2 regions of the Acidovorax sp. T1 genome follow, and region 1 is predicted to be linked to the other one. Evidence: predicted binding sites of a transcription regulator. Region 1 holds the regulator's gene; the other holds the start of a gene.
What was found. Region 1 encodes LexA, which represses DNA repair genes until DNA is damaged. Its sites were predicted from a motif close to ACTGTATNNNNATACAGT; they were not measured.

Region 1 (4,398 bases):
GAGGCGTCGATCGCCTGCTGGGACAAGGCTGCCTGTAAGCGTGCCTCGGCGTTGGAGTCGTAGGTAGAGAAGAGGAGTTGTTCTCGAACCCAAGCCCTATGGTTGCTGATGGTCCGGTCGGCATTCGAGTACAGCGACTTGAGGGAGGCAATCGCGGTCGAGTGGATGCCCAGTTGCTCGCACAGCATTGTCAACATCGCACTCGGCATCTTGAGCGCGGCATCGGCATTCCTGCCAGTCAGCGCGAGGAACGACAGCTGCACGGCCAGTCCCAGGTGGTAGCGCTTCGCGTAGCCACTGTTCCTGATCTCCCTGATCAACTCGTCCGGTAGACGGCAGTGCAGCTGCACGTCATCCGCATTCATGCCAGACGGCAGCTTTTCGTAGCCTACGAATCTGTATCGGTAGCTCGACATCAGCGTTCTCCTTCGCTCCGGGGAACACTATAAATCGCAGCTAAGTTGTTGTCGCCAGAGGCTTATTTGGAGATGGATTCCGAAATTGCACGGAAACCGAGACTACCCCGATCAGGGCGTCGGGCTCAATCAATTCGGCGCGCGAGGTGTTGACCAGCAGCGCGGTGGGTTTCATGCACGAAAGATCTTCCAGTGAAATCATGCCTCGGGTCTCGTCATTGAGCCGCAGGTGAAGAGACAGTACATCGCATTGCGAGAAGAACTCTTCCCGGTTGGTGGCAGCCTGGTATCCATCGGCCAGTGCCTGGGCGCGGGAGGCCTCACGACCCCAGACGCGCACGCTCATGCCAAATGCGCGGCCGTAACCCGCCACCAGTTGCCCGATGCGGCCGTAGCCCCAAATGCCCAGTGTTTTTCCCCGCAACACGCTTCCGAGGCAGAAGTTTGGTGGCATGGAAGCCGCCTTCAGGCCGGACTGTTGCCAGGCGCCGTGCTTGAGGTTGGCGATGTATTGCGGCAGTCGCCGCATGGCGGCCATCACCAGTGCCCAGGTAAGTTCGGCCGGGGCCACTGGCGAACCCACTCCCTCGGCCACCGCAATGCCGCGTTCGGTGCAGGCGGTCACATCAATGTGGCTTCCGATCTTGCCGGTTTGGGCAATCAGTTTTAGCCGGGGCAGCTTTTCAACCAGCTGGCGCGTGATCTGGGTGCGTTCACGCACCAGCACGATGATGTCTGCATCCTTCAGGCGCACAGCCAGTTGCCCCTGACCTTTCACCGTGTTGGTGTACACCTTTGCCGAATAGGGGTCGAGCCGGCTCGCGCAATGGAGTTTGCGCACCGCATCCTGATAGTCATCCAGAATCACAATGTTCATCCCGCCATTGTGCCTTGGCGAGAGCTGGGCGGCGACTGCGCAGCTCTGACGGCCTTGAGCAGAATGCAACGCTTTGTGGCACCTGTGGCACCACAGCCAGGGGCGCAGCCATCAATGGCGCCATGTCTCGCATGCCGTCATTCGCTCCAGCTCTGCGCAGACATCGGCCATGCGGCCCGAGATGACCATGCGCCCGACCTCTGTGCGTGATGTCGCATGCAGAACGCGCACCGGGCGCCGGGCGCTATGGCGGCTGCCAGTGGCCGGCCCGCTGAAGCCGGAAGGTGCACTTTGCACGCGACCAGCAGCGTGGCGGTGGGTGCCGGCAGCCAAGGCCGGTGGTTGGAAATGTGGCCTCGATGTCGCGGCGGTGCTGGGCACCGCGCAAGATGAAAGCCCTTCGGGGGCGCTGCCGGCGATGCGGGCCGCAGGCACAGCACTGCGCGAATCATCCGTGTATCGCCCGGGTTGCAGCCAGTGCACCAAGGCGTGAAGGGGTTGGGAAAAGGCAGAAAGAGCGAACAAGGCAAGTCCCATGTGAAAACTCCGTGTATCAGGGGTTGAGCACAGGCAGGATTGCAACGCGATGCGCACTCTCAGGGCTGGAAAACCGTTACCGATTTGCCAAACGCCCGCCACCTGAGGTGCGCAACTGAGATCGCAATTACATGAGGATGGTGTTTCGGATCAAGCCCACTGCCAGGCCTTCGATCTCGAACGGCTCGCCCGGTTGGACAACGATCACGGGGTAATCGGGGTTCTCGGGAAGCAACTCGATGGTGCCGGCTGTTCGGCGCAGACGTTTGACGGTGACATCATCACCTAGCCTTGCCACGACGATTTGGCCGTTACGCGCTTCGCGTGTGGATTGCACGGCGAGCAGATCGCCGTCCATGATGCCGGCGTCGCGCATGGACATGCCGCGCACCTTGAGCAGGTAGTCGGGCTTGTGTTGAAACAGGCTGTTTTCCACGCTGTAGGTCTGGTCCACGTGTTCCTGCGCGAGAATGGGCGAGCCAGCCGCCACGCGACCGATCAAGGGCAAGACCAGTTGCGACAACCCTGGCATGGGCAGACTGAACTGGGTGCCGCGCGCTGCATTAATGGAGCGCACTGTGTCGCTGCGCAGGCGGATGCCGCGGGATGTACCGCTGACCAGTTCGATAACGCCTTTGCGCGCAAGGGCTTGCAGGTGTTCTTCGGCCGCGTTGGCTGATTTGAAGCCCAGTTCCGCGGCGATTTCAGCCCGTGTCGGTGGCGCACCCGTGCGGGAAATGGCCATCTGGATCAGGTCCAGGATTTGTTGCTGGCGTGCAGTGAGCTTGGGGTTGTCGAGCATGGCATTTCCAGTGTGTGTCACCAGGGTGGCGGGTAACCGTGTATTTACTGTGTATTAATCCAGTAGCTGTATTTTTCACCAGTTTTTCAAAGGATGCAAGTGAGCGCGCAAAAAATTGTCGTATTGGGAACGGGTGGAACCATCGCTGGCAAGGCTGCAACGCAGGGAGACAACATTGGCTACACCGCCGCGCAAGTGGGCGTGGAGCAGTTGTTGCACGCTGTGCCCGGCTTGCAGGCGGTAGCCCGTGGCGGTCTGGTGGCTGAGCAGATCGCGCAGTTGGACAGCAAGGACATGGAGTTCAGTGTGTGGCGCTCGCTTGCGCAGCGTTGTGCCAGAGCGCTCGCTGATCCCCTGGTGCGCGGACTGGTCATCACCCATGGCACCGATACGCTGGAAGAGACTGCCTGGTTTTTGCACTCGGTGCTGGATGCCCACAAGCCCGTGGTGCTGACCTGTGCGATGCGCCCTGCAACGGCTTTGACGCCCGATGGTCCGCAAAACCTGCTCGACGCCGTCGCCGTGGCGATGACAGCGGGGGCGCGGGGCGTTGTGGTGGTGGCTGCCGGCGTGGTGCACGGCGCACAGCGTGTCCAGAAAGTGCACCCCTATCGGGTGGATGCATTCAGCTCCGGTGATGCCGGACCGTTGGGCTGGGTGGAGGAGGGAGCGGTGCGTTTGGCACAAAATTGGCCTTTAGCGCAAGCAGGGCAAGCGCAATGCGCTATTGAAAATATAGTGAATTGCGCGCAATGGCCGCGCGTCGAGGTGGTCATGAGCTATGCGGGTGCCACGGGAGCTCTGGTGGACTCGCTGGTGCGCGATGGTGTGCAGGGCATCGTGGTGGCCGCAACGGGCAATGGCACGATTCACCAGGCCCTCGAATCGGCACTGCTGCGCGCGCAGGCGGCTGGTGTGAAAGTGGTGCGTGCCACGCGCTGCCCGGAGGGTCAGGTGCTGCCCAAGCCCGGCGATGCTCTACGGGACTCCCGGGGCCTGTCTGCGGTGAAGGCACGCATTGCGCTGATGCTGGAGCTGCTGCCTTGATTAAACGGTGGCCGAGTGGTAGTGGTGGGCGGCCACGGGCCGTTGCTGGCCCATGCCGCCACGCTTAGCTGGACAGGGCCTGTAGTGCGCGCGCAGTGATCTCCTCGACGCTGCCCGTGCCGCTGATGGCGCGGTACTTGGGGGCTGCGCCAGGCTCGGTCTTGGCCCAGTTGCTGTAGTAGTCCACCAGGGGGCGCGTCTGGTCGCTGTACACCTGCAGGCGCTTCTTGACGGTTTCTTCCTTGTCGTCTTCGCGCTGGATCAGTTCTTCGCCCGTCACATCGTCCTTGCCTTCCACCTTGGGCGGGTTGAACTTGACGTGGTAGGTGCGGCCGCTGGCGGGGTGCGAGCGGCGGCCGCTCATGCGTTCGATGATGGCGTCGAACGGCACGTCGATTTCGAGCACATAGTCGAGCTTGACGCCCGCGTCCTTCATGGCATCGGCCTGGGGGATGGTGCGGGGGAAGCCGTCAAACAGGAAGCCGTTGGCACAGTCGGGCTGTGTGATGCGTTCCTTGACGAGGCCGATGATGATGTCATCGCTGACCAGGGCACCCGAATCCATCACGGCCTTGGCCTGCAGGCCCAGCGGCGTGCCGGCCTTGACAGCTGCGCGCAGCATGTCGCCGGTGGAAATTTGCGGGATGCCGTATTTCTGGCAGATGAACGTGGCTTGCGTGCCCTTTCCGGCACCGGGGGCGCCCAACAGAATCAGTCTC
Region 2 (4,398 bases), 280 kb from region 1:
TGCCGGGGTGCGCGCGGTCCTGGCCCAGCACCTCGGCCGCAGGGCACCACTGCTGCATGCGCTCGGGCCGGTGGTCGGCCTGCAGCACGGGGGCCAGCACATGGTCGGCTCCCAGGCGGGCCGAAAGGCGCTCAAGCAACTGGTGCAAGGCCTCGCCGGGTGTGCCACCCGGCTCGTCGCAGCCACCGCCCCCGCGATCCCCAGGCGGCAGCAAGCTCGCACTGCGGTGTGGCAACGGGGCAGATTCGAGCAGGCGCAGCGTGATCTGGTTGACAGGCGCCGCCAGCGCCGTGCGCGCCAGGTTTTCAGACAACAGGCGCCGCAGGTGCGCCATGTCTTGCGTGGCCTGGGCGGTGCGCACCGGCAGGGCCTGCGTGGGGGCAATGGCCACGCCATCGATGCGCCGCAGGTCATGGTGCCAGGCCAGCTCCAGCGCCAGTGCGCCCTGCTGGCGCGCCTGCAGCCAGCCCTGCAGGACCGTGAGGCAGCGGCTGGCACTCCACAGCAGTGCATCGGCCGATGCGGCCAGTGCCGGCAGCTCGGCGGTCAGCGCAAACTGCTCGGGCAGCTCCAGCCAGGCGTGGGCTTCAGGGGCATCGCCCAGCGCCTGGTCCAGCACCCGCAGCACCTTGGCCCCAAAACGCCTGGCCACCCCGGCACGCGGCAGCGCCCGAAACGCCCCCCAGGTGCGGCATCCCATGCGCTCCAGGCTGGCCCCATGCGGGCGCAGGGCGGTCAGCGTGTGCAAGGGCAAATCGTTCACGTTCTGCACCGGAGGCGCGCGCCCGGCCTGCGCCATGCGCAACCAGGCCTGCGCCACCAAAGCCGTCCGCCCGCAGCCCCACACCGCCTGCGTGCCGGGCGGTTGTGCCCCCGCTTCCCTGGTGGCGGGGTGATCCGGCAGCCCGCCGGATGCGTCGGCCCAGGCCTGCAGCACCTGCGCCAGCAAGGCATTGCGCCCGCCCCAGAGCCGCTCGGTGGTGGACACCTCCAGCAGCACCGCCTCGCCATCCACCAGTGCCACGCGCGGCGTAAAGCGCAAGGCCCACCAGCCAGCCGCTGCGGCGTGCATCGCTGCGCCCGAAGGTGCTGCGGGCTCACCGCACCAGGGCAACGGCAGCGCGATCCAGTGCATGGCCCCTCCTCTCTGGCCCTGCCATCCCAGGCGCCAGCGCCGGACGCACCGGCAGCGCCGCGGGTGCCCCCAGGTCCGGCGCTGCATTGCGGCGCACCACCAGGGCATTGGCGATCCACTGCGCTGCGCGCCGGCGCTCGGCCTGCGCCGCCAGCACCTGCGCCAGACTGGGGTGGCAGCCTGGCAGATCCAGCCCCTGCGCCAAAGGCGGCCCCCGGCGCTTGAGGATCTGCACCTGCATGCCGGGCGATGCGGCGGCATCGCTCGGCAGGGCCAGCCCTTGCACCTGCAGCCGCAACAAGGCCGGCGACGCCTGCTGAGCGGCACTGACCGGGCGAAACACCCACAGCAACTGCTGTTGCTGCGCCGCTGCCAATTGCAGCCTGCGCAAGGCCGCAGGTTGTGCCTGCGGCAACCAGGCCATGACAGCCAGGACATCACGGCAGCGCAGCGCCTGTTCGGCCGCCCAGAGCGCGGCCTTGGCGCTATCGGCCCGCACCAGGCACAAGCGCTCGGCCGACAGCCCCTGCGCCTTGAGCGCCGGGCCAAAAGGCTCGCACGGTGGTGCCACCACCACCACGGCCCCCACCCGCCGGGCCGTAGCCTGCGCCAGTGCGGGCAGCACCAGCTGCCACTCGTGCAGGCCCGCCATGGGCTGCAGCACCTCGCTCAACGCCCCCACGGGCCAGCCACCGCCCGGCAGTTGCGCATCAAGCTGCGCAAACCCCGTGGGCAGCACCTTCTGCGGGCCCGAACCCAGCGTGTCCGCATGCCAGACACCGGGCACGGCAGACGGCAGATCGAACGCAACCCGCAGGGAAAGGCGTGGTGCAGGCATGGCGGTACAGGGGCTTGAGAAAATAAAACACTGTAAATATAACCAGTATTTTTAGCCCTGGGCCAAATGCCGCCGCAACTGATGGGAAGGAAATTTTTTGGCGGCCCGCCCTTTATGCGGTGGAGCGCGGCAACTGTGATGCCCAAAAGGCAGACGGCTACAGCTTGCGCAGCGCCCAATCACACCAGTCGGCCACTGCGGTATCCGCAGGCGTCGCACGCTCCGACAGTTGGGGCCAGCGGCGATGGCAGGCGTTCAGGATGCTTTGCAGCTGCCACAAAGCCTCCCTCCCTACCAGGGCCATCTCGGCCATTCCAATAGCGTCGCCTTGCAGTTGCGCCATCAGTTCGCCCAGATGCTGCGGGTGCGATCCGGCTTCTACAAGGGCTTTTTGCAAGGCCAGAAGGCGGGTGTCGGCAAATGCAAACGCACTGCCCGCCGGCGCTTGGGTGCCAGCACCTTCAGGCAAGGCCGCCTTGAGCTGCTCCCAGTAGATAAAGGCTTCGGCCAGCAGGTCGATCTGGCGCGTGGCATCGTTGCCCAGCGGCATCAGGGCGGAATCGCGCGCCACATCTTCCTGCAGCAGCGGCAGCACATGGGCCACCAGTGCGGCCGGGAACTTGCGGTGGTTCAGACGCAGCATCAGCGACAGCCGCTGGGCGGGCATGTCGGTGTATTTTTCGTAGAAGGCCGCCACCACCTCGGCCAGCAGCAGGATGCGCCCCATGGGCGAAATGTCTGCCCCGGACAGGCCTCGCGGGTAGCCGCTGCCATCCATGCGTTCGTGGTGCTCCAGCACAGCAATCTCCACGGGCCGGGCGTACACCCCGGCATCCCGGAGCATCAGCATGGAGGTGATGGGATGGGCCACCAGGTGCTTGCGCTGCACGCCAGTGACCTTATTGAGGGGGTCCATCCAGGCCGGATCCATGTGCAACACACCCACATCGTGCAGCAGCGCAGCGGCCGCCAGCGACACGCAGTCGCGTTCGCCCAGGCCGTTTTTCAGCCCCAGGAAAACAGCCACCATCATCATCTGCAGGCTGTGCTCGAACAGGTCAGGCCGCTGCTCGCGCATCACCGTCAGCTTGAAGGCAATGGGCTCGGGCAGGGGCAGTGAGCGCAAGGGCGCCAGCAGCCTGGCGGCAGAGCCGAGGGCCTGCACCAGCATCTGGGGCAAGGCGTTCTGCTCGGCCAGATCGCGCCCGGCAGCGATCAATGCCGGCACATCCACCGCATTCTCGACCGTCAGGTGCCGGTCGATGGGATCGCGCAACTTGTGCTGCACCAGATGGTCATACAGACGGCTGTCGATGCGTGCCCCTTTTTCCACCAGTTTGATGCCGTTGTCGGTATAGATGGCATCCTGGGTCACCACCGCTCGGCGGTCGGCCATGTTGGCGAGCGCGCGCAGGTAGTGCGGGCTGTCAGTGGCCGTGGCTGTAGCAGTAGCAGTGGCCGCCAGGAATGGATCTGTCATGCGGAAACTTCAAAAGGGACAGCCTTGAATATAAGACCAGAGGGGGCGGCTCGCCCATGCAAAAGGCCCGCTTGCGCGGGCCCATCTTGAGGCAAGTCAAGCAGCGCCTTCAGTGCAGCAGCGTAACGCCCGTCTTGGCCTGCAGGGTCTCGAACGTGACGCCAGGCGCCAGCTCCACCACCTTGAGGCCCAAGGGCGTCACGTCCATCACGGCCAGGTCAGTGATGATGCGGTCCACCACGCCCACACCCGTGAGCGGCAGCGTGCAGCGGGGCAGGATCTTCAGGTCTTCGGTGCCGTCTTTTTTGCGGGCCACATGCTCCATGAGCACGATCACGCGCTTGACGCCGGCCACCAGGTCCATGGCGCCACCCATGCCCTTGACCATCTTGCCGGGAATCATCCAGTTGGCCAGGTCGCCCTGCTCGCTCACCTGCATGGCGCCCAGGATGGACAGGTTGATCTTTCCGCCCCGGATCATGGCAAACGACTGGTCGCTGCTGAAGATCGACGAGCCCGGGATGGTGGTCACGGTCTGCTTGCCGGCGTTGATCAGGTCGGCGTCCACCTTGTCTTCGGTGGGAAACGGGCCAATGCCCAGCATGCCGTTTTCGGACTGCAGCCACACTTCCTTGTCGCCTGTGAAGTTGGCCACCAGCGTGGGAATGCCGATGCCCAGGTTCACATAAAAACCGTCTTCGAGTTCTTGGGCCGCACGGGCGGCCATCTGGTCTTGGGTCCAAGGCATGGTCAGGCTCCTGCTTTCTCTGTGACGGTTCTTTTCTCGATGCGCTTTTCGGGATGGGCGTGGTGCACGATGCGGTGCACATAGATACCGGGCAGATGAATCTGGTCGGGGTCGATCGTGCCCGTTTCCACCACCTCTTCCACCTCGACGATGCACAGTTTTCCGGCCATGGCCACGGCAGGGTTGAAGTTGCGTGC

Region 2: a site for LexA is predicted at 2,003-2,020, ahead of imuA (translesion DNA synthesis-associated protein ImuA). Genes of this name have one in related genera too.

The regions. Positions count from the first base shown of each region.
Region 1 is NZ_CP021648.1:1,935,128-1,939,525, forward strand. Features, by position in the region: gene CCX87_RS09060 (Tn3 family transposase) at 1-416, opposite strand, end outside; partial or broken gene CCX87_RS09065 (D-2-hydroxyacid dehydrogenase family protein) at 514-1,293, opposite strand; gene lexA (transcriptional repressor LexA) at 1,958-2,632, opposite strand; gene CCX87_RS09080 (asparaginase) at 2,726-3,679, shown strand; gene adk (adenylate kinase) at 3,744-4,398, opposite strand, start outside.
Region 2 is NZ_CP021648.1:2,219,116-2,223,513, forward strand. Features, by position in the region: gene CCX87_RS10280 (hypothetical protein) at 1-1,135, opposite strand, end outside; gene imuA (translesion DNA synthesis-associated protein ImuA) at 1,098-1,973, opposite strand; gene CCX87_RS10290 (HD-GYP domain-containing protein) at 2,131-3,453, opposite strand; gene CCX87_RS10295 (3-oxoacid CoA-transferase subunit B) at 3,563-4,201, opposite strand; gene CCX87_RS10300 (CoA transferase subunit A) at 4,204-4,398, opposite strand, start outside.